DNA from 3 places in the Priestia sp. USM5 genome. Region 2 is predicted to be linked to each of the others. Evidence: riboswitches for the same ligand, from Rfam matches in the RefSeq annotation. Region 2 holds a riboswitch; each other region holds the start of a gene.
What was found. A riboswitch is a leader RNA that binds a small molecule or an ion and turns the genes downstream of it on or off. The one in region 2 is predicted to bind S-adenosylmethionine.
Positions count from the first base shown of each region.

Region 1: another riboswitch for S-adenosylmethionine. It lies ahead of ACWATA_RS04795 (hypothetical protein); the one in region 2 lies ahead of ACWATA_RS18255 (hypothetical protein).
Region 3: another riboswitch for S-adenosylmethionine. It lies ahead of ACWATA_RS17190 (trans-sulfuration enzyme family protein); the one in region 2 lies ahead of ACWATA_RS18255 (hypothetical protein).

Region 1 covers NZ_JBSGKN010000001.1:926,371-934,434, forward strand. The annotation lists gene ACWATA_RS04760 (metallophosphoesterase) at 1-267, shown strand, start outside; gene ACWATA_RS04765 (GtrA family protein) at 426-845, shown strand; gene ACWATA_RS04770 (DUF6044 family protein) at 883-2,568, shown strand; gene ACWATA_RS04775 (glycosyltransferase family 2 protein) at 2,581-3,570, shown strand; gene ACWATA_RS04780 (YozF family protein) at 3,678-4,118, shown strand; gene ACWATA_RS04785 (GNAT family N-acetyltransferase) at 4,200-4,646, shown strand; gene ACWATA_RS04790 (hypothetical protein) at 4,659-4,955, opposite strand; SAM riboswitch class I at 5,077-5,178, shown strand; gene ACWATA_RS04795 (hypothetical protein) at 5,242-5,586, shown strand; gene ACWATA_RS04800 (DUF1540 domain-containing protein) at 5,687-5,845, shown strand; gene alaP (alanine permease AlaP) at 6,161-7,564, shown strand; gene ACWATA_RS04810 (GNAT family N-acetyltransferase) at 7,805-8,064, shown strand, end outside.
Region 2 covers NZ_JBSGKN010000001.1:3,415,040-3,423,103, forward strand. The annotation lists gene ACWATA_RS18230 (MFS transporter) at 1-64, shown strand, start outside; gene ACWATA_RS18235 (GNAT family N-acetyltransferase) at 321-767, opposite strand; gene ACWATA_RS18240 (CotG/ExsB N-terminal domain-containing protein) at 881-1,276, shown strand; gene ACWATA_RS18245 (VOC family protein) at 1,424-2,221, shown strand; gene ACWATA_RS18250 (M20/M25/M40 family metallo-hydrolase) at 2,240-3,853, opposite strand; gene ACWATA_RS18255 (hypothetical protein) at 4,320-4,562, opposite strand; SAM riboswitch class I at 4,631-4,732, opposite strand; gene ACWATA_RS18260 (amidohydrolase) at 4,796-5,950, opposite strand; gene ACWATA_RS18265 (GNAT family N-acetyltransferase) at 5,998-6,504, opposite strand; gene ACWATA_RS18270 (methyl-accepting chemotaxis protein) at 6,711-7,955, opposite strand.
Region 3 covers NZ_JBSGKN010000001.1:3,204,983-3,213,046, forward strand. The annotation lists gene putP (sodium/proline symporter PutP) at 1-1,032, shown strand, start outside; gene ACWATA_RS17175 (SIMPL domain-containing protein) at 1,133-1,792, shown strand; gene yoyC (protein YoyC) at 1,855-2,121, shown strand; gene ACWATA_RS17185 (trans-sulfuration enzyme family protein) at 2,156-3,337, opposite strand; gene ACWATA_RS17190 (trans-sulfuration enzyme family protein) at 3,321-4,466, opposite strand; SAM riboswitch class I at 4,538-4,655, opposite strand; gene ACWATA_RS17195 (DUF2642 domain-containing protein) at 4,822-5,484, opposite strand; gene ACWATA_RS17200 (hypothetical protein) at 5,554-6,633, opposite strand; gene ACWATA_RS17205 (CotH kinase family protein) at 6,776-7,861, opposite strand; gene ACWATA_RS17210 (CotG/ExsB N-terminal domain-containing protein) at 8,033-8,064, shown strand, end outside.

The DNA.
Region 1 (8,064 bases), 2.5 Mb from region 2:
AATCAGCTTTATATCCAGTTTACGCAAGCGGTGGATAATCTGATGGTTCATTCTTATCGCATTACCGTCAAAAATAAAGAAACTGGAAAAGTGGTCAAAACATATAATGCATTTTCTCAATATTACAGCGATCCTGTTCCGGATGTTTTAAGTCTTCCGTTATCCGGTTTGCAGCCTCATACTGCGTATCAAATAGAAGTAGCGGCAGTGGATGCGTTTGATAATCAAAGCGATCAAAAATTAATGATTGAAGGCTCTACTAAATAGCTGAAAGAATCCTGATTTTTATTGATTCTTTTAGCTTTTTTTCATCTGTTTTTAATGTTATTTTCATTAGATTTTTAAGTGGAGTTGCTACACTGAAACTGTATTTAAAGTCATAATATGTAATTTTTATGAAAGTATCAAAATCAAAAGGAGTTTATATGAAAGGATCTTTTGTACGTTTTTTAGTAGTGGGACTGGTCAATACAGCAGTAGGTCTCTCCATTATGTATGTGTTGCTTCATATCTTTCATCATTACTGGATAGCGACGTTCGTTGGCAATGCAGCGGGGGCAGTCGTCAGCTACGTGTTAAATCGAATATTTACGTTTAAAAGCGGAGTTCATTTATCAAAAAGCATACTGCGTTTTATTTTAGTTATTGGCATTTGCTACGGCTTGTCTTACTATATTGGACTGCAGTTCTCCAGCTGGTTATTGCATCAACTTCCTGTTGCGGTGCATCCGTTCAAAAAAGACGTCGGTATATTAATTGGAACAGGTCTGTATACGCTTTTAAATTATACGGGTCAAAAATACTTTGTATTTAATACAAAAAAAGAAGCAGTCGTCCACGATTAGCTTTTAGTCATTATGAAATGGAAATAGGTGTTAACAGATGAAGAAAGAAACAGCTATGAATAAAGAAAAAACATTGCTTATTATCGCTTTCCTTTTGCTGCTTGCGTATGTATCTCCTATGTTTTTGCTTGGGGAAAATTCACATATACGCGTGCATGATAATTTAGACTCAAATATTACGTGGTATAAAGTTCTGCATCGAAGCGGAGAGCTGTTTGGCTCCAGTCATGCCGTATTACCTCAAATTATTAACGGATTGCCGAGGAATACGTTTGGAACAGAATTTAGCGGTATCCAGTGGCTGTATGGTGTATTCCCGACCATGCTTGCATACAGCCTGAGTCAAACGATCACGCGCGTATTTGCTTTAATTGGAATGTATTTATTATTAAAAAAGCATTTTATTAAAAGCAAGGATGCGTATGCGATTCGAGTGCTTGTATCGCTTGCTTTTGCACTTACGCCATTTTGGCCTTCGGGCATGCTGAGTACATTAGGACAGCCGCTAGCGCTGTGGGCGTTTTTAACCATTCGAAACCGCGAAGGAACGTGGAAGGAATGGCTTACACTTTTACTGCTCCCGTTTTACGCGAGCTTTGTGCTCGGGTTTTTCTTCTTTTTAGCAGCGATGGGGCTGCTATGGCTAAGAGACGTAGTAAAAAAACGAGCGTGGAATATTCCTTTTTTAAGCAGTATTGCAGCGATGACTGCTGTCTTTCTGCTCATTGAATACCGACTTGTTGATTCGCTTTTATTTCCGGAGGCCCCGACGAGTCGAAATGAATTTTTAAGCTCTACTCTAAGCTTTGGACATTCCGTTCGCCTTGCTTTGAAGAACTATACGCTCGGGCATACGCATGTAATGACGCTTCATACTTTTGTCATTTTACCGCTTTCTTTTGTCGTATTGTGGTTTGTTGCTCGAAATCGCAAGGAAAAGCTTGACAAAACGTTTTTGCAGTTATTTATTCTTAATCTACTACTGTCGATTTGGTATGCGTTTTGGTTTTATAAAGGTTGGGAGCCGCTAAAAGAAAAATATCAGCTTTTTAATACGTTCAACTTTGCTAGATTTCACTTTTTACGCCCGCTCATTATTTATTTGATGTTTGCCGTTGGCAGCTATGTTTTATGGAAAAGGAGCAAGGCGTGGAAAAAGTTTGTGTGGGTATGTTTGATTTTACAGCTGCTTGTGTTATTTATAGCAAATCCTGAACTTTACTATCGCTACAATCACGAGCCTTCAGTCAAAGAATTTTATGCTGTGCATCAGTTTGATGAAATAAGCAGATATATTGGAAAACCTAAATCATCTTATCGCGTATCGAGCATAGGGCTTCATCCATCAATTGCTCAGTATAACGGCTTTTATACGCTAGATACGTATAACAACTTCTATCCGTTAACATATAAACATGAGTTTCGCAAAATTATTGCCAAAGAGCTTGATAAAAATAAAAAACTAGAAAGCTACTATGATCACTGGGGCAATCGCTGCTATGTGTTTGTTAGCGAGCTAGGTAAAAAATATGATTACCGAAAAGACTCAACGAAAAAAATTCGTCATTTGCAGCTTAATATCAGCCAATTTAAAAAAATGGGCGGTCGCTATATTTTTTCAGCTGTGCCAATTGAAAATGCTGAAAGCGACGGTTTGCACTTTTTAAAAGCATTTAACGATAAACAGTCCGCTTGGAAAGTGTATGTATATGAAGCAAAGTAAGGGGGCAATAACATGAACAGACCTATTTTAACGATCGTGGTTCCATGCTACAACGAAGAAGAAGTATTCACAGAGACGTCTTTTCAATTAACTACTGTAGTAAAAGAACTGATTAATGAACGACTTGTATCAAGTGAAAGCACTATTTTATTTGTAGACGATGGAAGTAAAGACAGCACGTGGTCGCTTATTGAAAAAGAAAGCTGCAGCAATTTGTTTGTAAAAGGGTTAAAGTTAGCGCGAAATGTAGGACATCAAAATGCTTTGCTTGCAGGACTAGAAGCAGCTCATAAGCAATCTGACTGCGTCATTTCCATTGACGCGGATTTGCAAGATGATATCAGCGTCATTCGTACTTTTGTAGAGAAATATTGGCTTGGGTATGAAGTTGTATATGGCGTTCGAGACAGCAGAGAAACCGATACATTTTTCAAACGAACCACGGCAGTAGGGTTTTATCGTTTTATGAACAAGCTAGGAATTCAGCTCGTTCAAAATCACGCTGATTTTCGCCTTATGAGCAAACGTGCTCTTGGTGAACTCATGAAATATAAAGAAGGAAACGTCTTTTTGCGGGGCCTTGTACCATTAGTAGGATTTCGCTCCACGGAAGTCACATATGACCGCAAAGAACGGACGGCGGGTGAGTCAAAATATCCGCTAAAGAAAATGCTCGCTTTTGCATTTGACGGGATTACGTCTTTTAGCGTAGCACCTATACGCTTACTGACGCTGCTTGGAGGAGCTTCGTTTCTCTTTAGTATTTTGTTTGGCATTTATGCGCTGATTCAAAAATATTTAGATCATACGCAAATTGGCTGGACGTCTCTTATTTTATCAATTTGGCTTGTAGGCGGCCTGCAGCTAATGGGAATAGGTCTTGTCGGAGAATACATTGGCAAGATTTTCAACGAAGTGAAACAGCGTCCTAAATATGCGATTGAAAGAGATTTATATACAAAACACTCGTTAGACACACAAAAAGATTTGCTGATGCATTAATTAAGAAGCTTCTCCTGAATGGAGAGGCTTTTTTGTTAAAGTGTTTATCATAATTTTTAAGGTAATAGGAGATGCTACTACTAAAATTTCTAAGGAGATCAAAATCTATGAAAAGACTACTTTATACAGTCAGCACTTTTTGTTTTGTTTGGCTTGCTTTTGCAACCATTCATGTCAGCGCTCTTTCGATTGAGAAACTTCCAATGAAGAAATCATCTGAACAATGGTCGGTCGAACTGACAAAAGCGAGCATGACGGGAGATAATCAGCTAAAGTGGAAAAATAACGTCTATCATACATATGGATTAACCGTTGAAAACATTGGAAAAGACGTAGAGCGTGTGCAGGTCCAAGCTTTTCGGCACGAAGGAAAAAATAAGGCGAAATACAGCTTGTTTTCTCCTATTGGAAGGTCTAACTTAAGCAAAAGCGGTCAGCGTTTTCGCTATGCCAATTTTGCTGTTCCTGGAAAAGCGGCAGGCTTAGACATCATGATTAACTGGACGGATGAACAAGGCAACCATCAAGAACATTTTGAATTTAAATAAAAGTCTTCGCTTAGGCGAAGACTTTTTTTTGCAGGAATTTATCTCTGTATGTGGAAAACGAACACGAAAGGAGAGATTGTGATGATTGCAAAAGCTACTGAAGAAGAAATACAGGAAATTCGGACGAAATCTGCTGATGCGCTGTTTGAAGGAACAACGCATCAGTTTCAACCGTCAACTGAACGCGTAAATGAACTAATTGATAATGCCCTTGAAAAAGGGTGTTATTATTTAGTATCTAGACAAGAAAATAAACTTGCAGGCTGGGTTTTTGTCGGTCCATCTGCCGACTTCTTTTCAAAAGCAGAAATTGGCTTTATCTACGAGTTATATGTTTTACCAGAATACCGCGGGCAAGGTCTAGCCAAGCCGTTAATGCAAAAAGCAATTGATGAATTGTCTATCAAAGGATACCCTGAAATCAGACTCAGCGTTCATGCTGGGAATTTTGCACAGCATGTGTACCGTGAACTTGGATTTGTAGATAAACAAATATCAATGAGCCTACAGGTGGCAAAACGTCCGTAATGTTGGTGAATGTCAGCGAGTCCATAAAACATAAGATGTTATACATGCGATGAGGTTCGGTAATGAAAGTAAAAGTAAATAAGTAGCCCAAACAGCGCCTTTATCTAGTACTTCAACAGCTCCTCTACCTGTATGATCTGAGGAGGGGGGATCTTCAAGTGCGTTCATAATCAAAGCCGCTGCTGCTAAAATAATCCCTCCAATGCTTCCGGTTGTTTTGACAATTGCAATATGGAAAGTAGATGAAAAAGCAATGCTGAGAAGCAGCAGCAAGCTTCCCAAAAAAGCAGATAACATATATCGTTTCATGTGCTCACCATCCTTTATGAAAGCATACCATATTTTACTTCTTTTTTCTTTTTATTGAAAAGCTATTGACATAACATATAAAACATATTAGAATAGTCAGAAATAATTTAAAAACGAAATATTCTTATCTAGAGAGGTGGAGGGACTGGCCCTTTGAAGCCTCAGCAACCACAATTATTGAATGGTGCTAATTCCAGCATAGCCTAGCTCTGACAGATAAGAAGAGGAATCTTTTTCTATGATGAAATCCTCTTCTTAGGAAGAAACATTTCGTATAGAAAAGGTGATGACATTGAAAAATACACAACAGGCGCTAAGCGTTGATGATTATTTAGATCTATACTTGTTAGCAAAAGAACTAAAAGACGAAACGTGGCAGCAGGAAATTTTAGCCGCGCTAAAAACGAAGCAAAATCGTTCATTTGAAGACAAACAATCCGCACTCGTTCAAGAAATATGGGAAGATTTTAAACAGTTAAATGAAGATATTTCTTTTACGTATCGCTTAATTCAAGAAGAGCCAACTAATGAACAGTTTCAAGTTAAATTAAGGAACTTGAGAGAACGGCGGATCACGCTGAGTCGTGAATTATATTTAGCTAAAAAACAGTATGTTGAACACACGCAGTAAAAGGATCCGCTTGATAAACAAGCGGTTTTTTTGCATGTAAATGTTAGAAGCGTTCTATTTCGGGTAGTAAATAGATAAGACAAAAAAAGGAGGGATAACAGTGGCCCAAGGTGTATTATGTGAAGTGAATGAGTGCATGTATTGGAAATCGGGAAATAAATGCAGTGCAGAGTCCATTTACGTTGTGAGTCCTGAAAGTAGTCACCATGTTTCTGAAACGGAAGAACCTGGCTGTAAAACTTTTGAACCCGCGAGATAAATGCTAGTTTTATAAAAAAGCATAAAATGAACGATGCGCTGACGGAGTTGAGTCGGCGTTTTTCTATTTTTTAAAAAATACTATTACTTAGGTGCGATAATAAATACATAGTAAAAAAGCAGTGTCTACGTCTAATTGTGCGTTTAAACAAAATGATACGATAATTTTTTTGTTTTTCGACAAAAGAAAAACGAGAGAAAGGTGATAGAATAAAAATATACAGCCTAGCTGACTTTTAGCATAAATTTATATGAAAGCGCTAACAAAAAGCTGTATTCATCTCGTTTTGACAGATTGGAAAAAGGGGAGACGTTTATGCAGGGGAAAACTCAGGGGAAAGAATTGAAACGCGGGTTAGAAGAAAGACATGTGACGCTGATGTCCTTAGGAGCAGCCATAGGGGTAGGGCTGTTTCTTGGATCTGCATCTGCTATTAAATTAGCAGGGCCGGGAATATTATTGGCGTACGGATTTAGCGGAATGATTATGTTTTTTATTATGAGAGCACTTGGAGAAATGGCGATTCAAAAACCTGTTGCAGGTTCATTCAGCAAGTACGCGCGCGACTATTTAGGGCCCCTTGCTGGTTATCTAACAGGTTGGAACTACTGGTTTTTATGGGTTGTAACATGTATGGCTGAAATTACAGCCGTTGGTATTTATATGGGATATTGGTATCCGGATGTACCAAACTGGATTTGGGCGTTATCGGCGCTTGTCATCATGACAACAGTTAACTTCTTAGCTGTTAAGGCATATGGTGAACTGGAATTTTGGTTTGCACTTATTAAAATTTTAGCGATTGTGTTAATGATTGCCGTTGGATTATTAATGATTGTGTTTGGAATCGGCAACGGCGGCGTTGCGACGGGTATTAAAAACTTATGGGACAACGGCGGGCTGTTCCCGAACGGATTCAAAGGTATTTTACTGTCGCTGCAAATGGTTATGTTTGCATATTTAGGAATTGAAATGATCGGCGTTACCGCGGGAGAAGTGAAAAATCCAGAAAAATCTCTAGCAAGAGCGATTGATTCGGTCTTTTGGCGTATTCTTATTTTCTACGTTGGTGCATTATTTGTCATTATGTCGATTTATCCTTGGCAAGAAATTGGTTCACAGGGAAGCCCGTTTGTATTAACATTTGAAAAAATCGGGATTCCAGCAGCGGCAGGCATTATTAACTTTGTGGTGCTAACAGCAGCTCTTTCTTCTTGTAACAGCGGTATTTTTAGTACAGGCCGTATGCTGTTTAACTTAGCAGAGCACGGAGAAGCTCCAAAAGGATACGGTCAGCTGACAAAAGGCGGCGTACCTGGAAAAGCTGTTTTAGCATCAGCGGGTGCGTTATTAGTCGGAGTAGCGTTAAACTACATTGTGCCTGCCAAAGTATTTACGTGGGTAACAAGCATTGCAACATTCGGTGCGATTTGGACTTGGGGAATTATTTTGCTTTCTCAAATTAAGTATCGCAAAACGCTAAAAAAAGGTGAAGAGGCAAAGTTAAAATACAAAATGCCTTTATTTCCGTTAACGTCTTATGTGTCACTTGCGTTCCTAGCGCTGGTGGTTGTTCTTATGGCGTACAATCCAGATACAAGAATTGCAGTTATTATCGGACCACTATGGTTTATCGGTCTTATTATCGCGTACTACGCAAAAGGATTTCATAAACGAAGTCAAGGTTCAGCTGGGACTGAGCAAAAGCTAGTGAAATGAACGAAAAGACCTCTTTCTTGGAAAGAGGTCTTTTTTCATTAGTTTATGTGCGAATGATTAGTTTTTTTGAAGGGATTATTGATACATATGAATAATGTAGAAAATATTCTATTTATTCTGTACTATTTAGTTAGAGAATTCATTAATGATTAAATGGTAATTGGAAGTGGATAAGTATGGTAGTTTTACGTTTTTTAACGCCACACAGTGCATCGAAAAGTTGGGAGGAAATAGGCAGAAATGATAGAAAGATTTAGTGAAAAAGACATAAAGGGTTTGCTAGTGCTATCTAAGTTGGAAAAATGGGATTATAGCGAAGCGGATTTACATACGATTTTTTCAACTGGAGACGTATTTGGACATAGAAATGAGAAAGGTGACATTGTATCAAGCGTAGCAGTAGTTTTATATGAAAATCAGTCAGCTTTTATAGGAATGGTAATTGTGAGAAAAGATTATCGAAAACAAGGGTTAGCCGGGCAGCTCATGAAGCACTGTTT
Region 2 (8,064 bases):
TGCTTTACTGCTGATTCAGCGTCATACAGCTCTAGATTATTCTGAGCAAACACTATCATCATAGAGGCTGAAACAAAAGTATTTTAGCTGAAGGAAGATCCGAACGATGAATCGAGATTCTTGATGGAGAATCCAACGCGTTCGGATTTTTTTATTGCTATGGTAAACGTAAGTTTCATGTATGTAGGTACTTCTAGCTGGTGATTGGAGGGCAAGGCGAAGACTCCTGCGGAAAGCGAAGCCTTGTAGGGAAATCAACAGCCGATTCCTACTAGCTCATGTAGCCAATTTGTTAGTCTTTGGATTAATCTAGCTATGTCTCAATCTCTTTTCATCGTTACTAACACAAGATTATCCGCAGCTGCAGTGTGTTTTATAATTGAAAACCGATGAGCTTCGTATAGCTTAATCGCAGGTGTATTTTTTTCGGCTGTGGAAACCATACACTCACATTCTGAATATCTTTGAAGTACATATGTTAAAAGACGGCTTCCGATTCCTTTTCGAAAGTAACGAGGACGCACAACAAGGCGGCAAATCGTTAATCGCTCATTTTCTTTTTCAAACGACAGCACGCCTGCTAGCTTACCTTCAATTATTTCTCCGATAAACACTTCCTTGCTTTTCATAACATCTTCTTTGCTTTCTGTAAGCTGAGGAATATCTGAAAAGCTAATGAGCCTTGCTTCTTCTTGATAAGCTTCTACTTGCACAGCTACTATTTGAAGAGCGATATCCACTCTTTGATGTTCGAGGATTTGAAGCATGAAAACCACTCCATTTCTTTCACAAATTTAGACAAATTCCATGTTTTCACTATATCCAAACACCTTCCTTGTACATATTGTATTATGTACCGAATTAGCCAGGAGGTGTTTATATGCATATCACTGCTGAAAGAATTAGAGAAGCAACAGAAGCACTTGCTTCTACTGAGCTTGAAACATTTATGTACCAAGAGCCAACTGCTCTTCACAGACGTTCTCGTCGTCGTTCTACTCGTCGTTCTACTCGCCGTTCTACTCGCCGCACTACTCGTCGCACTACTCGTCGCACTACTCGTCGCACTACTCGCCGCACTACTCGTCGCACTACTCGTCGCACTACTCGCCGTTCTACTCGTCGCACTACTCGCCGTTCTACTCGCTGCACTACTCGCCGTTCTACTCGCCGTTCTAGCCGTCGCCGCTGTCGCTGCGGTTCACCTTGCTGCTCATATCCATGGTTTAATAAATCATTTGGCTGCTGCTTTAAAGGGCATGGCTGCCGTCGCTAACTAACTCTAAAGCAAGCCGAGTCTAAAATATACGCGGCTTGCTTTTTTCAAGATTTTTATTTTACATAATCATTCGTTTTACTCTTCTTAAAAAAGAAAACAAAGTATAATAGTGGGAAAGAATCTCTCTTAAAAGGAGGCCTACCCATGCACTTATCTTTTGATCATCTTGTTCATTTTTCACCTGATCCTATTAAAGCTCAGAAAGAACTAAACGAATACGGAATCAATGTTATTAAAGGCGGTACCCATGAAAAATGGGGCACTTTTAACACGTTGGCTTATTTTCACCTGAGCTATATTGAGTGGCTTGGGCTTACAGATATCGCATTAGCTCAAACAGTTACAGATAATGATCTTATTCAGCAGCTTGTTAACGAACATACGCCGTTTGGTCATTTTGGGCGATTTGCCCTTCGTACAGATGATATGGATTTGCTCATAACCGAGCTGAAAGACAAGGGCTACACTGTAAAAGGCCCTGTAGCGGGGTCTCGTCAAACTAATGATGGAGAAAGACTTCAATGGCAAATGTGTTTTATTGAAGATGACCATGATGCCCTCCCTTTTCCTTTCTTTATTGAGTGGGGTGAACCAGAAGAAAAACGCAAGCCAAAGCTAGCTGCTCTTTCTTCCCATCAAGCCGGTCAGCTGCAGCTAAAAAACATTTACTGTGCTGTACATAACCTTGAAGAATCCATCAGCAAATGGACAAAACTGCTGGACGTTCAGGCTGGCGAAAGCTACAAAGACTCTTTACTTGATGCACGTTGTCAAAAACTATATGTCAATAAAGGAAACCTTATTTTTTGCAGCGGAACACAAGGTGTTGTCCACGATACATTAAAAAAAGTTGGAGAGCGTCCATTTTTGGTTGAATTGGATCACGCTCTAACACCGCAACAAATTACCGTACAAGGAGCTTCTTTTAAATTCAACAAATAAACATCCGCGGGCGGATGTTTATTTCTGTGCTTCTTTTATAGCTTGATAAATGAAGTGAGGCAAAATCTCAAAGGAATACTGAACGTCTAATCTTTCGGTCCATTGATGCGCATCTCTTCCCAGCGGTCCAATGTTCAGCACCGGCATCTTCAGCTCCTCTAGCTCTTCTAGCGGGATATGATATCCTTTATTCCATAGAGGCATATTGGCTACTAACGTGTTAAATGTATGAAGCGGGTGCTGCAAGCTGGCATAGCTTAAATCCGAAATTCCGCCAAAATAACTTTGTTCAACTAGCTCCACTTGGAATTGCTCTTTGGCAGTTGCCTGTACGTTTGACAAAATCTTTTGTACAAAGAGATCATCATGTGAACAAACGGCCGGGTAAAAAGGCGGCGTAAAAAATAAGACTATCATCGGAGCTGCTTCTTTACATAAACCAGCTAAAGAGTTTACTAATTTAATGGTTTTATTTCTGTCATCATCTTCTTGTGCCAAAAGTGCCGCTTCCATTTCTTGCACATATTTTTCACCGTGCTGTTTGACTGCATGAGTATAAAGTTCTTCATACGTCCATACGTTCACGTCAAGGGATGAACCCTCCATTCCCACAGCGTACTGCCGAGCAGCTTTATTATAATGTTTTTTTACATTCAAAGCCGCTTTGTCAGCCGATTTCAACAGCAGATCTGTTACTTCTTTAAGAGAGCGGTTTAACATAAATAAATTAAATAATACAACGGCAGAGTGCGGAACTTGAACGGAATACTCTTCTTTTAAATCTTTTTGTATCAGCACAGTAGGAGGTGGACTCGTTTCATCTCTTACTTTTTCGCAAAAATCAACGTTTAGTTCTATTTCTGTTGTTAAATAAGAAGCTAGTAAATTAGCATTCAAACCAGCTAGCGGTTCCCCTACATGAGTTTCTTTTCCATAACACAAAAAGCTTGGCATGATCTTGCCAATCGATCCTGAGTACACATAGTTCGTTTGATCACCAGGATAGCGGCTGAACACTGGTTCTGCATTTAGCATGAGAGAAAAATCCAGCTGATGTTTGCACGCAAGTTCTAAAAGAACAGGCACTGCTTTTCTCATTCCGAGCGAATTTACTTCTTCATCCGGTACCGACAGAAGCAGGATGTTTCCGTCAAACTCTCCGTTGCATGCTCGTTCAATCATACTGATATGCAGAGCAATACCTGCTTTCATGTCCATCGTTCCTCGGCCAAAAAGCCAGTCTCCTTTTATCATATCTTTTTGTACGTGCGCCGGAACTTGTTCCATATCATTATAAAAAGTACTCGTTAACGTATCAGCGTGAAAAGCATCCTTTTTCCACTGTCCATAATCTTGTACATCCACTACGTCGTAATGACTGACTAATACAACTGTTTTATTCGTATTTTTCCCTTCAACAAAAGCTGTGACAATCGATCGCCCGTCTCCTGTTGAATGAAGCTCAACTTGCTCGTTTTTTTGAAAGTAAGGCAGCTTCAATAAATACGACGCTATCGATTCAGCCATTTCCACTTCTGCCATCGTTCCTGTCACGCTAGGTATAGAAACCAATTCGCTTACAAGCTTCTTTAACTGTTCTTTTGTTTGATACAAAGATGTTTTGTTCGACATACCCTTCATCTCTTTCCTTTTTCTAAATTTTCCATCAAACAAAACGATTCGTCAATCCCTTTGACAGAGACCCTTTCATTCTATCCCTATGTATCATAGTATGCGCTTCCTTGACGCACATGATAAAAAAAGAGTGCGCGGCTAGGGCTAGCACCGCACACTCTTTTTTTTACTTTTCGTCATCTTCTAAAAAGTCTAGGATACGATCAATAAGCTGTTCGCTTCCTGCATCGTTTCCATGTTCAAGAGACATTTCCATTTCAATGCTCCTTTCATAAAATATTCTTGTTTTATAACATACCACAATTCATTTCGAATGTAACCTTTAATTTGTGTAAAAATTTCGACAATTTATGATTAATTTTGAAACCTAGTGAGTAATGATTATACCCACCAGATTCTTCAATTGTCAAAAAACATGCTTTCTATTTAAAAACACTTTAAAAATAGAGGCGCGAGCAGACTTCTATAAAAGACAGCCTACTCGCTCAAGCTTGGAACAGCATGATGAATAAATTTCTAGTTCATTTGCTTTTTGTACATCTTTAATATCTATGCCTACAGCATATGTACGAACATGGTTTTCGACCACAATTTCATAAAATGTTTCTAATTCACGATAAGCTACTTGATAATGCTTTCCTAATAATTTTACGGCTTCCTTTAATGCTTTCTCTCCTGTATGTGCTGCAACTGCTGTATGACTCATAAAACCCTCTCCTTTTAGAAAAATAAAAAAAACTCATTTTGCTTTGATGCAAAATGAGTTTTTCACCCGTTTTATCACCCAAAGCACATGCTTTGCTGGTAGGAGCACCTTACATTCGTAGGTTGCTGTGGAGTCAAAGAGCCAGATCTCTCGTCCACTCGTGATAACTTTTTTAATTTAAAATTTATTTTATCAAACAATTCCATCCGCGTAAATAGAAAAATAAAAATATTTTAATTTTTGTGGTAATGGAATGAATTCAAAAAGTCAAAGCTTAGATTAGCAAAATAAGAAGCTGCTACAAGTAATGCCTCTTCATTTAATGAAAAAGAAGGATGGTGCCATTCATATTCTCCAGCCGTACCCATCCATACAAAAAATCCTGGTACACGCTGCTGATATACGGCAAAATCTTCTCCTCCAGGCGATTGTTCAGCTTCTACGACTTGATAACTAAGATTCTCTGCAGCGTTAATAACCAATTTTTCCAGCGTATCATCATTGTTTACTACAGGAAGATACGGATACCATTTAACGTCTACTGAAGCGCCGAAAGCTGCTCCAATCCCTTCAGCAGTTCGTTTCATAAGAGCCGGTATTTTTTCTCTCGCTTCTTCTTGAAAGGTACGCACCGTTCCTTCAAGCGTTACTTTGTCAGGAATGACGTTCCACGAGCTCCCTCCGTGGATTTGAGTTATGCTGACAACAACATTTTGAAATGGGCTGAGATTACGGCTGACAATGGTTTGTAAACTAGTAACAATTTGACCAGCAGCAGCAATCGGATCTACTGTTTTTTCTGGAATACCTGCGTGACCGCCTACTCCTTTGACGTCAATTTCAAAACGATCAACGCTTGCCATTAAAGGTCCCGATTTGACACCAATGGTTCCTACAGGAAGATTCGGTTTGTTATGCATTCCAAATATCGCTTCTACTCCTTCGAGCACACCTTTTTCAACGAGCATTTTTGCCCCAGAAGCCGTTTCTTCGGCCGGTTGAAAGATAAATCGAACCGTACCGCAAAGCTCCTGCTGACGCTCTTTGAGAAGAATGGCTGCTCCGATTATAGAAGCCGTATGAAAATCATGTCCGCATGCGTGCATAACACCGTTCACTTCAGAAGCAAATGGCAGATTGGTTTTTTCTTCAATTGGCAGCGCATCAATATCAGCTCGAATAGCGATAGTAGGTCCCGGCTTTCCTCCCACAATTTCCGCTACTGCTCCCACGTCTAAATGGAATGCATCCGCTATAGAAATATCGTAGTGCTTTAACCACTTTTTAATACGTTTAGTTGTTTCATATTCTTTCATTGAAAGCTCTGGAAACCGGTGCAGCTCACGGCGTATGTCTATTAGTGTATTTAGTAGTAATTGATCTGTCATATTTATCACTCTTTCACATTTCTTAATTTAGACCACTTCTCTATCTTTTACGACAAAGAGTGTACCTCATTGAATTTTTTATAAAGAAATACGGTCGTATAGCCTTGTGCAAGGTGCTTTTCTTTAGCTTGAACATATCCTTTTCGTTCATACATCTCAACTAACCAAGGATGTTCTTTTGCTGTTCCTAAAGACACACCTGGCGATTTAAACGTATTCTTTATTACCTCTTCCTCTACTAGATGCAGCAGCTTAGATCCAACGCCTTTCCTGGCAAGCGACGGGTCCACTGCAAACCACCAAAAATGCGGAACAGCAAACGGACCTGGATGTTCTCCCCAAGGCATTCGTATAGATACAGTTGCAGCGATTCTTTTATCTTCTTCATATACATAGCAAAGGTTTTGAGAAATATTTTTCTTAACGAGGGCAAGATCAGCAGTAGCTGCTAAGAAAGGAATGCCTAGCTCTCGAATAGGCTTATATGCTTGTAGAGTTAAGTTCAATAAGTTATCCGCGTCGTCATTTGTTGCCAAACGGAATTCATTTTTCATCTCTTTGTCTCCTTATATAGCACTCAAATATTTTATTTAACTTATAAGTTTACTAAGAATTAAAAAAGGCGGACTGCCGCCTTGCGTACTCACTATACAACTGCTTTGATAACGTGTCAATTCTATTTATCGTTTTCTATAAAAGATATAAATAAAACAAATACACGCAGAAAACTGCGCGTATTACGTACATATCAAGATAGACTTCAGGACTCACTTACCGTAGCTTTTAAATTAGCTGCCAACATCACAAGTTCTTCCATAGATGCTAACTCTTCTTGTGAAGCCGCAGCTACTTCTTCAGCGTAAGCAGCTGCTTGTTTAGCAACCTCCGAAAGGGTCATGACGGACTCCATTACTTTGAACGAATACCCATCAATCTCTCCTGTTGCTTTTGTCATTTTGTTCATTTGTTCTTGAGCGGCAAAGACATCTTCCATAATTGTGGAAAACTGTTGCGTTACATCTTCGACAGTGGCAATACCAAGCGTGACTTCTTCCGTATTCACTTCCATGTTTTGATAAGCCCGCTTTGCCTGTACTTCAATTTCTTTTAACAAATGACTGATTTGTATAGCGGACGTTTTAGATTCTTCCGCTAGCTTACGTACTTCCCCTGCCACTACAGCAAAACCTTTTCCATGTTCTCCAGCCCTTGCAGCTTCAATAGCAGCATTAAGCGCAAGAAGATTTGTTTGTTCAGCAATTCTTGTAATCGTATTAATAATGCGGCCAATCTCTGCGGAACGATCTTCGAGTCCCTTTACTTCACTGGTCGATATCTTAACGGTTTCATAGATTTTATTCATTTGATTCGTCACATCTTTCACCGCAACATTTCCGGTAGAAGCATGTTCAGAGGCTCTGTTCATCGATTGTTGTACCTTTGAAGAATGATCAGTCATTTTCTGAAGCAGCTTGGCCATATCCACCATAGCCTGCTCGGTTTCAACCACACTTAGCAACTGCTTATCAGAACCCGCAGCAATTTCTTGAATAGACATCGTAACTTCTGTCACAGCTGTTTTTGTTTCCTCCATGCTTACAAGCAATTGCTCTGAGGAATGACTGACCGTGCTCTTTGTTTTACTTATTTTCTGACGCAGTATTCTCATGTGAGTCATCATTTCATTAAATGAAGATATGAGTGTACTAATCTCATTTTTCCCTTTCAAAGGAACAACATCTACAGATAAATCGCCGTTTGAAATCCCTTTCATTGTTTTTGACAAATTTTCAACCGCAATTATGTAGCGACGTATGATAAAATAGAACACGGTAGTTGTAAAAGAAACAAACAGAAATGTAATCACTAGCGTAATCGAAGCTGCTTGCTCTTGTTTCACAATAAGATAATAATTGGTTACTTCAATTACAGTAGATGTTATGGCCATCATGGCTGCAATCATACATAGCATTTTCATGCGTAAACTTTGAAAAGCTTTTTTCATTTTTTCATCCCCTATACAATCTAAAGACATAGAATGTCTAATCTATATTAGTAGTATCGGCATATTTTTATATTTTTTTGTAAAAACTAAAGAAGAATTGAAACAATTA
Region 3 (8,064 bases), 210 kb from region 2:
TTGTTCGAATCGGCATTTGGTTTAAATTACCAAATAGGACTATTTGTAACGGCTGCTGTCGTTATTGCCTATACTCTGTTCGGCGGTTTCTTAGCCGTTAGTTTAACAGATTTTGTGCAGGGCGTTATTATGTTCATTGCCCTTGTTTTAGTGCCTATTGTAGCCTTTACTGACTTAGGAGGCGTTGGAACAACAATGGATATTGTAAAAAATATCGATCCAACTTACCTTGATTTATTTAAAGGTACAACCGTAGTAGGGATTATTTCTTTTTTAGCCTGGGGACTTGGCTATTTTGGTCAACCTCATATTATCGTTCGCTTTATGGCGATCTCTTCTATTAAAGAATTAAAGCCTGCCCGTCGTATCGGTATGAGCTGGATGATCCTATCAATCATTGGCGCTATGTTAACGGGTCTTGTTGGAATTGCTTATGTGGATCAAACTGGGATGAAACTTGGGGATCCTGAAACAATCTTTATTAAATTTGCTGATGTTTTATTTAATCCATTAATTACTGGATTTTTATATGCAGCTTTATTGGCAGCGATTATGAGTACTATTTCTTCTCAGCTGCTTGTAACGGCAAGCTCTGTTACAGAAGATTTTTATAAAACATTTTTCCGACGTAAAGCCTCTGACAAAGAGCTTGTAACAGTCGGAAGAGCTGCGGTTTTAGGTGTTGCAATTATTGGTATTTTGCTTTCTTTAAAGCCTAGTGATACGATTTTAGGACTTGTCGGATACGCATGGGCTGGATTTGGTTCTGCATTTGGCCCGGCCATTTTACTAAGTCTTTACTGGAAGCGTATGACTAGATGGGGAGCCCTTGCAGGAATGATTGTAGGTGCAGCTACAGTATTAATTTGGGTAAATACTCCATTGAAAGATGCCCTTTACGAAATGATTCCTGGATTTTTCTTAAGCTTGCTGGCTGTTATTGTAGTAAGTCTGTTAACAAAAAAGCCTTCAGAAGCTGTAGAAGATCAATTTAGAAACATGGAAAGCGTATTAGAACAGCATACAAAATAGTAAAAAAAGTACACAAGTTACGACTTGTGTACTTTTTGCTTTTAATGCAAGCCCTGCAGTCATATATATGTACTAAAGACGGATTAAGGAGGGTTTTTACATGCAACATTCTTATTTCCCTTATGAACCTACACAGCCACTGCGCGCAGATACACAAAATAGAGAAATTAAAGTAACTGGTGAAGGAAGTGCTTCAGCCATTCCAAATGAAATTTCCATGACGATTGGAACGCGCACGGAAAACCGAGACGTTCAAGAAGCCTTAAAAGAAAATTCAGCTGTTTCAAATACTCTGCTGCAAGAGATACAAAAACTTGGAATCAATGACCAGCAAATTGAAACAGCTTCATTCACTATAAATCCTAAATATGATTACAGCGATGGAAAATCGACTCTTACAGGATACGAAGTACAGCATTTGTTTAGAGTAAGAGTACAAGATGTAAAACAAGCTGGCGATGTTTATAACGCTACGTTTTCAAGCGGAGCCAACGTAGCGCAAGATCTTCAATTTCACGTTACAAATGATGATAAATATGAACAAGAAGCGATAAGTAAAGCTTTGCTTAACGCTAAAGAAAAGGCCTTTACCATTGCCAACACGCTGCAGCTCCCTATTAACCAAATCCCCATTTTAATCGAAGAAGGCCCCGTCTATCAGTCATCTGGCTCCTCGCCTAAGTTATTAGCAGCCTCTCCCCCTATCCAAGCTCAGTCCTTGACTGTATCCGCTTCTGTAAAAGTTACGTACACGTATTAATACTTATGATAAACTATAGATTATTATAATGAAGAAACTAATCTAAAGGAGCTCTTTGCACAATGACTTCTGAACATTTACTAGCAGCTTATCAGACCCTATGGTTGAACCGTTCTTTCGCTTCTAAACAAGCCCTGACAAGTGAAGATCAGCTTCACGAAGCCATTCTGAAAGATTTAAAAGATGAAATGACTCATCCACGCGTTCGGCAAACACCGTATGTAAAATATCATCTTGGCATAAAAAGAATTCTAAACAGCAGTCTTTCCTCTGATGAAAAAGTTGCGCTTACGTCCCTATACACAAACCTTTTAGATAGCTGTATATAACAAAAAAAGGACTTCCTTAATGGAAGTCCTTTTTTTATTTAATTAACGCTTTTTTTTCTAAGCTTTGAAAAACAGCGTTAAAGTCTTGCTTCAAATCCTCGAATTCCTCTAGCCCTACTGAAAGGCGAAGAAGTGAATCAGTAATTCCTTTTTCTTCACGTACTTCTTTTGGGATACTTGCATGAGACATTGTTGCAGGATGCGTGAGAATGGATTCAACTGCACCTAGACTAACGCCAATTGAAGCTAATTTGACTCCTTGTAAAATATGTCGTGCTACTTCTTCATCCTGCACTTGGAAAGAAATCATAGCTCCATATCCATTTGCTTGTTCTGAAATGAGTTTGTGGTCCGGATGACTTTTTAAGCCTGGGTAGTATACACGGCTCACTAGAGATTGTTCTTCAAGCCACTTTGCAAACTGCAGCGCTGTTTTTAACTGCTGATCTAAACGAACTTTTAATGTCTTAATGCCTCGAAGCAGTAAAAAACAATCCTGTGGCCCCAAGATAGCACCAAAAGCATTTTGTACAAACTTTACTTCTTCCGCTAGCTTTTCATCGCTTACTACAACTAAACCGCCAATGACGTCACTGTGGCCGCTGATATATTTTGTAGCACTATGAATGACAATATTTACACCAAGGTCAATCGGCTGCTGTAGATAAGGTGTTAAAAACGTGTTATCCACAATTGTAAGGAGATTGTGCTCCTTCGCCAAACTTGCTACTGCTTTAATATCCGTTACCTGTAAAAATGGATTTGAAGGGCTTTCGATATAAATAGCCTTCGTATCTTTTGTGATAGCTTCTTCTACTTTCTCAACCTTCGTTGTATCAACAAAAGTTGTTTTGATACCAAACTTTGAAAATAATCGTGTTAATACACGATATGTCCCGCCGTACGTATCGTGTGAAACTAAAATTTCATCTCCTGATTCAAAAATAGATAACACCGATGAAATAGCAGCCATACCTGATGAAAAAGCAAAACCAGCGTATCCATTTTCTAGCTGAGCAATAGTGTTTTCTAAAGCCTCACGCGTTGGGTTTCCTGAACGAGAATAGTCATAGCGGCCGTTGTTCGTCTCATCTTCTTGATTAAATGTAGATACCTGATAAATAGGTACGTTAACCGCTCCAAAATGACCGTCAATTCCTGTATTTGCATGAATTAAGTTCGTACCAAATCTATGTTTATTATTGTTGGTATGCATCAAATGCCTCCTTCAAATCTTTAATTAAATCATCTGCGTGCTCAATTCCAACTGATAATCGAAGTAAACAGTTTGTTACTCCGACACGATTTCGAATTTCCTCAGGAATATCAGCGTGTGTTTGACGAGCTGGGAATGTCATTAAACTTTCCACGCCTCCTAAGCTTTCTGCAAATGTAATAACTTTAACATTTTCTAAAAGTACTGACACGATGTCAGGGTGTGAGACAGCAAAAGAAATCATGCCTCCAAATCCAGTTGCTTGTTTCTTCATGATTTCATAGCCCGGATGTGTTTCAAGACCAGGGTAATACACTTTTTCCACGAGATCATGAGCAGTAAGCCAATTTGCAATTTTCAGTGCGTTTTCGTTATGTTTTTCCATACGAAGCGCTAGCGTCTTAATACCGCGCAATAACAGCCAGCTATCTTGTGGACCTAAGATTGCCCCAGCTGCATTTTGATAAAAACGAATTTTTTCTCCTAAGCTACTACATCGAGCGACTACAAGACCAGCAACTACATCATTATGACCCCCAATGTATTTGCTTGCACTATGTATCACAATATCTGCTCCAAGCTCTAAAGGACGCTGATAGTAAGGGGACATGAATGTATTGTCAACGATAGTAAGCAAATCATGCTGTTTAGCTAACGCAATTGCTTCTGGCAAATCCGTCACGTGCATCATTGGATTTGTAGGTGTTTCAATAAATAAAGCTTTCGTGTTGGGACGAAGCGCATCTTTTACTTGCTCGAGATGGGCTGTGTTGACGTACGAAACAGTAATTCCTTGCTCTGAAAAGATTTCATTTAGTACTCGGTACGTTCCTCCGTATAAATCCTCTGATACAATTAAATGATCTCCGTTTTTAAATAGCGCTAAAACTGACATTACACCCGCCATTCCTGAAGCGAATGCTACTCCTACTTCGCCTTTTTCTAAAGCAGCAATTGCTTCTTCCAATGCCGTACGAGTAGGGTTTGCCGTACGTGCATAGTCAAATCCTGTACTTTGCCCTAAAGCAGGATGAGCAAATGTTGATGCTTGGTAAATGGGTGTTGTAATAGAACCTGTTGAAGGGTCACGACCTACTCCTGAACGAACTAATAAAGTTTCAATTTTCATCTATTTCTCTCCTTAACTCAAAATAAAAAACACTCTTCACAGATGGAAGAGTGTTCGTTTATACACGATTTCTCTCATCTGTTAGAACAATACTGATGTTCCACAGGAATTAGCACCGTTCAAATGAATGTTTCATTTGATGGTTGCCGGGCATCGCAGGGCCAGTCCCTCCGCCACTCTTGATAAGAGTTCTATATAATTGTTGGTGGTTAACGTTTGTTGTTACTAACTTTAATAAAGATTTTCTTTATTGTCAACATAATTTTCTAAAAAATTTAAATCATCTCATTTGTTTATTCAATATACTTGTCCTGATAAGTACATAAAAAAAGAGACGACACCGAGGTCTCTTTTTCTAAGGCAAGTGCACAGATTTTACGTGAGCTAACTTCCAATACATACTTTCTCCATTTGCCGTAATTAGTTCAACAATATTAGTAGAAACTTCTTTAAGTACGCCAATTTTTTCTGATTGATCCCCTAAATCTAATACGACCAGTTGATTTTCATATTTTTTAAGCTGCTCTTCAAAGTTTCTGACAAAAGGTGCAGAGGCAGGCCTTACTGGAAGCTCTTTGTCACTTAAAGAATAAGGGGTTAACTCATTACTATAAGGGGTAAGCCATTTCAAATGATGTAAAGAAACAAAGACATTTTTATACACTGGAGAATAAAACACAAGATAATCATTCAGCACGCTTGTAATATAGCCATGCAATGATTTTCCTCCTGTTACATAAATTTCGATAAATTTTCCTTTTGCCTGCTGTAAAATATTACGATAAGAAATCCGCTGGCTTTCTTCTATTAAGTTCTCTTCTATGGTTCGTAAAGGTGTATAATCTTCTTCTGAAACCTCTCGCAAGCGATGTATGTGTAAAAGAGGAATATACAAATAATCATGTCCATTATATAAAACCATTACATCTAACCCGAGATCAACAAGTTTTCCTACAAACGATGTTTTACCTGATATATCGACTTCAACAATTTTATCGATATAATGATTCATACTCATACTCATTCTCCTCCTTTTTCCTATATGATAGAAAAGGTGCTTTATAAGCACCTTTTATGTTCCAGTTCATCATGCTTTCCAACGATAATTTTTCGTTTTAATAACTTTTTCACCTGGTGTTGAAGAGCGTGAACCCGTACGGCGTCCTCCCGAGCGATCGTCTGTGCGACCTCCTGTACGTCTTCCGGTACGGTCTCCAGTACGGCCATCCGTGCGACCTCCGGTTCTATCTACAGTAGTTGATTCTTGCACAGAATCTTCTTCATTTGTATCTCCATTTTGCTCAGAATTTTCTTCATTTTGCTTGAAAGATCCTTTTGATCCTAAGGCAATGGTTTTTACGTGTCTTGGTTGTAAACGTAAAACTTGATTATTTTGTACAAGAGTAAAGTTCCCATTGCGACTTTGAACTAACACACCTTCTACGGCCTCTGGCCCTCCACCGTTAATAGCTACCCATCTATGCGAAAACTCTTCAAACAGTTCATTGAAACTTTTCGCTTTAATATACTCAGGTGTTTCTTCAACTAATAATGGATTTTGCGGAACAACAGGCGTATTTTTGCTTACAACTTCACTTACACTCTTTATGTGCTCTACATTGATATAAACGACGCCGTCATCTTCTGTTAGTAATACGACATACGCAGATTCAAATGAGCCTAATACATCAAGGATCTTACCCAATTTTTTCTCTGGCCCTCCTTGATTTATTTGCACTTGTTTATCTTTCATTAATAATAAAGTGCCTGCAAATGTGTTGGCTCTGTGCAGTTCTACTTCACTATTAAATCCAGAAAATGTTTGCGCGGAATTAGACTTTGTATCCTCTGTAATGCTTTTAACATGAGCGAGCTGGTAATAAATAAATGTATATTGCTGTTGTGGAATAAGCTGCGCCGGCTGATTATTTTGCTGGTTGTTATTTTGTTTTGTTTCAAGAGCAAGCGTTAAATAATCTGATTGAACGTCGATTAAATATCCCGTTTTAGATTCAGGCCCCCCGCGATAGACAGTTACTACTCTCCCTTTTAATGGTTTAAAGTGGGCAGAGTAGCCCGTGCTTTCAGATTGTTGAACTTTACGAGCGCGACTACGATTGGCATTTTGAGTTTGGTCTTGATTTTGGTCGTAGTAATAGTTACTCATTATTTTTCCTCCTTATTAATTGTCCTTATTGGTCATTCATAATGTATATATACGTATCATGTACAGCTATTGATTTCCTGCATTTGCCTATTATTAACAAAATCCACTGTTGCCTATAAATTGCCTATAAATCTATCTCTTTTTAAAAAGTCAAAATGTTATTTTTAATATACGCTGTTCGTTCTTTTATAAAAGACAGCATAAATTCGGGTTCTTTATAAAATTGCTCCAAGTTATCTTTTACGTAAGGATCTTTTAATACATAAGGAGCAATATACTCATGCAGTTGATAAATGATTGGTTTCATGTATTCTATCGTAAATTGATTATTTAGAACATTGTTCATTTTTTGAATATATCGCTTTTTAATGCTGTTCACCGCCAGTAAGCGAGCTGTAAGCGTATTAAATCCTTGTGCGCGGACATAGTCTCCTTCCATTACTTTTCCATTTACATCTCTTCCCCAAGTTGCATCATAATCCCATGGAATCAGTTCAAAGCGCCCGCTTTCATGATTTAGATAGAGCGCATAGTTATGGACAAAACCGTCGTAATTCTGCATACAAATAATACCGACTAACCAAGATAAGTAGCGGTCGACGTTCAAGTACTTCTCAATATTCTGTTCGAATTCTGTATTTGTCCACGTATTAAGATTAAATATAAACTTTTCTAATTTTTCCGCATCCCCTTCTCTCACTGCTTTATTTTCATATCCAGATAACAAAGTTGTTTTCGGCCTTTTATCCAAATCGCTCATCAAAGAAAAATTAGCATCTCCGTCCACTGCATAAAATATGGATCCATCCGCTAAATTTCTTTTTTTCAAAAATAGTTCATCTACCGATTCGAGCTGAAGATATATTCCTTCATTTTTCCCATTAATTTTAAGAGTGACAAACTGAGAGTGGGGAGATAAAACGTCTAAAGAAGAGAAAAAATCGAGGGACAATTTGTTGCGCATAAGCGATGGATCTTTGTATTCAGCGTTTAGGTGTATTTCTTTGGCGCGCTGAAATATTTTCGGAGAATAAAATTCAATATAATATGACTTTTTCTTCATCTTCCGAATATGGGAGCCTCTTAGGAGCAAATCAATATCGTAGCGTTTTTTGTTAAACTTCATCGTTGCCTGAACCGCTTCTTCTGACCAAATATCTCTTTGCATTTCCTTTAAATCTTTTACATTCACAAACAGAGCGTATTGAGGGATTTCTTTTTGCTTCATGATTCGACCACCTTTCTTCAATTATTAAAGTATATGAAGGGTAAATTCTCCATGATACCCCGCAGCATCAACTATTTGCGCAAACTCCACTTTTGACTCATATCAAGGACAAGCATTAGCGCGTATTCTATTAATGCAAGACCTAGTCCAATTGACAAGGAGGTTTTTGTATTGCATATTACACCTGAAAAAATTAAAGAAGC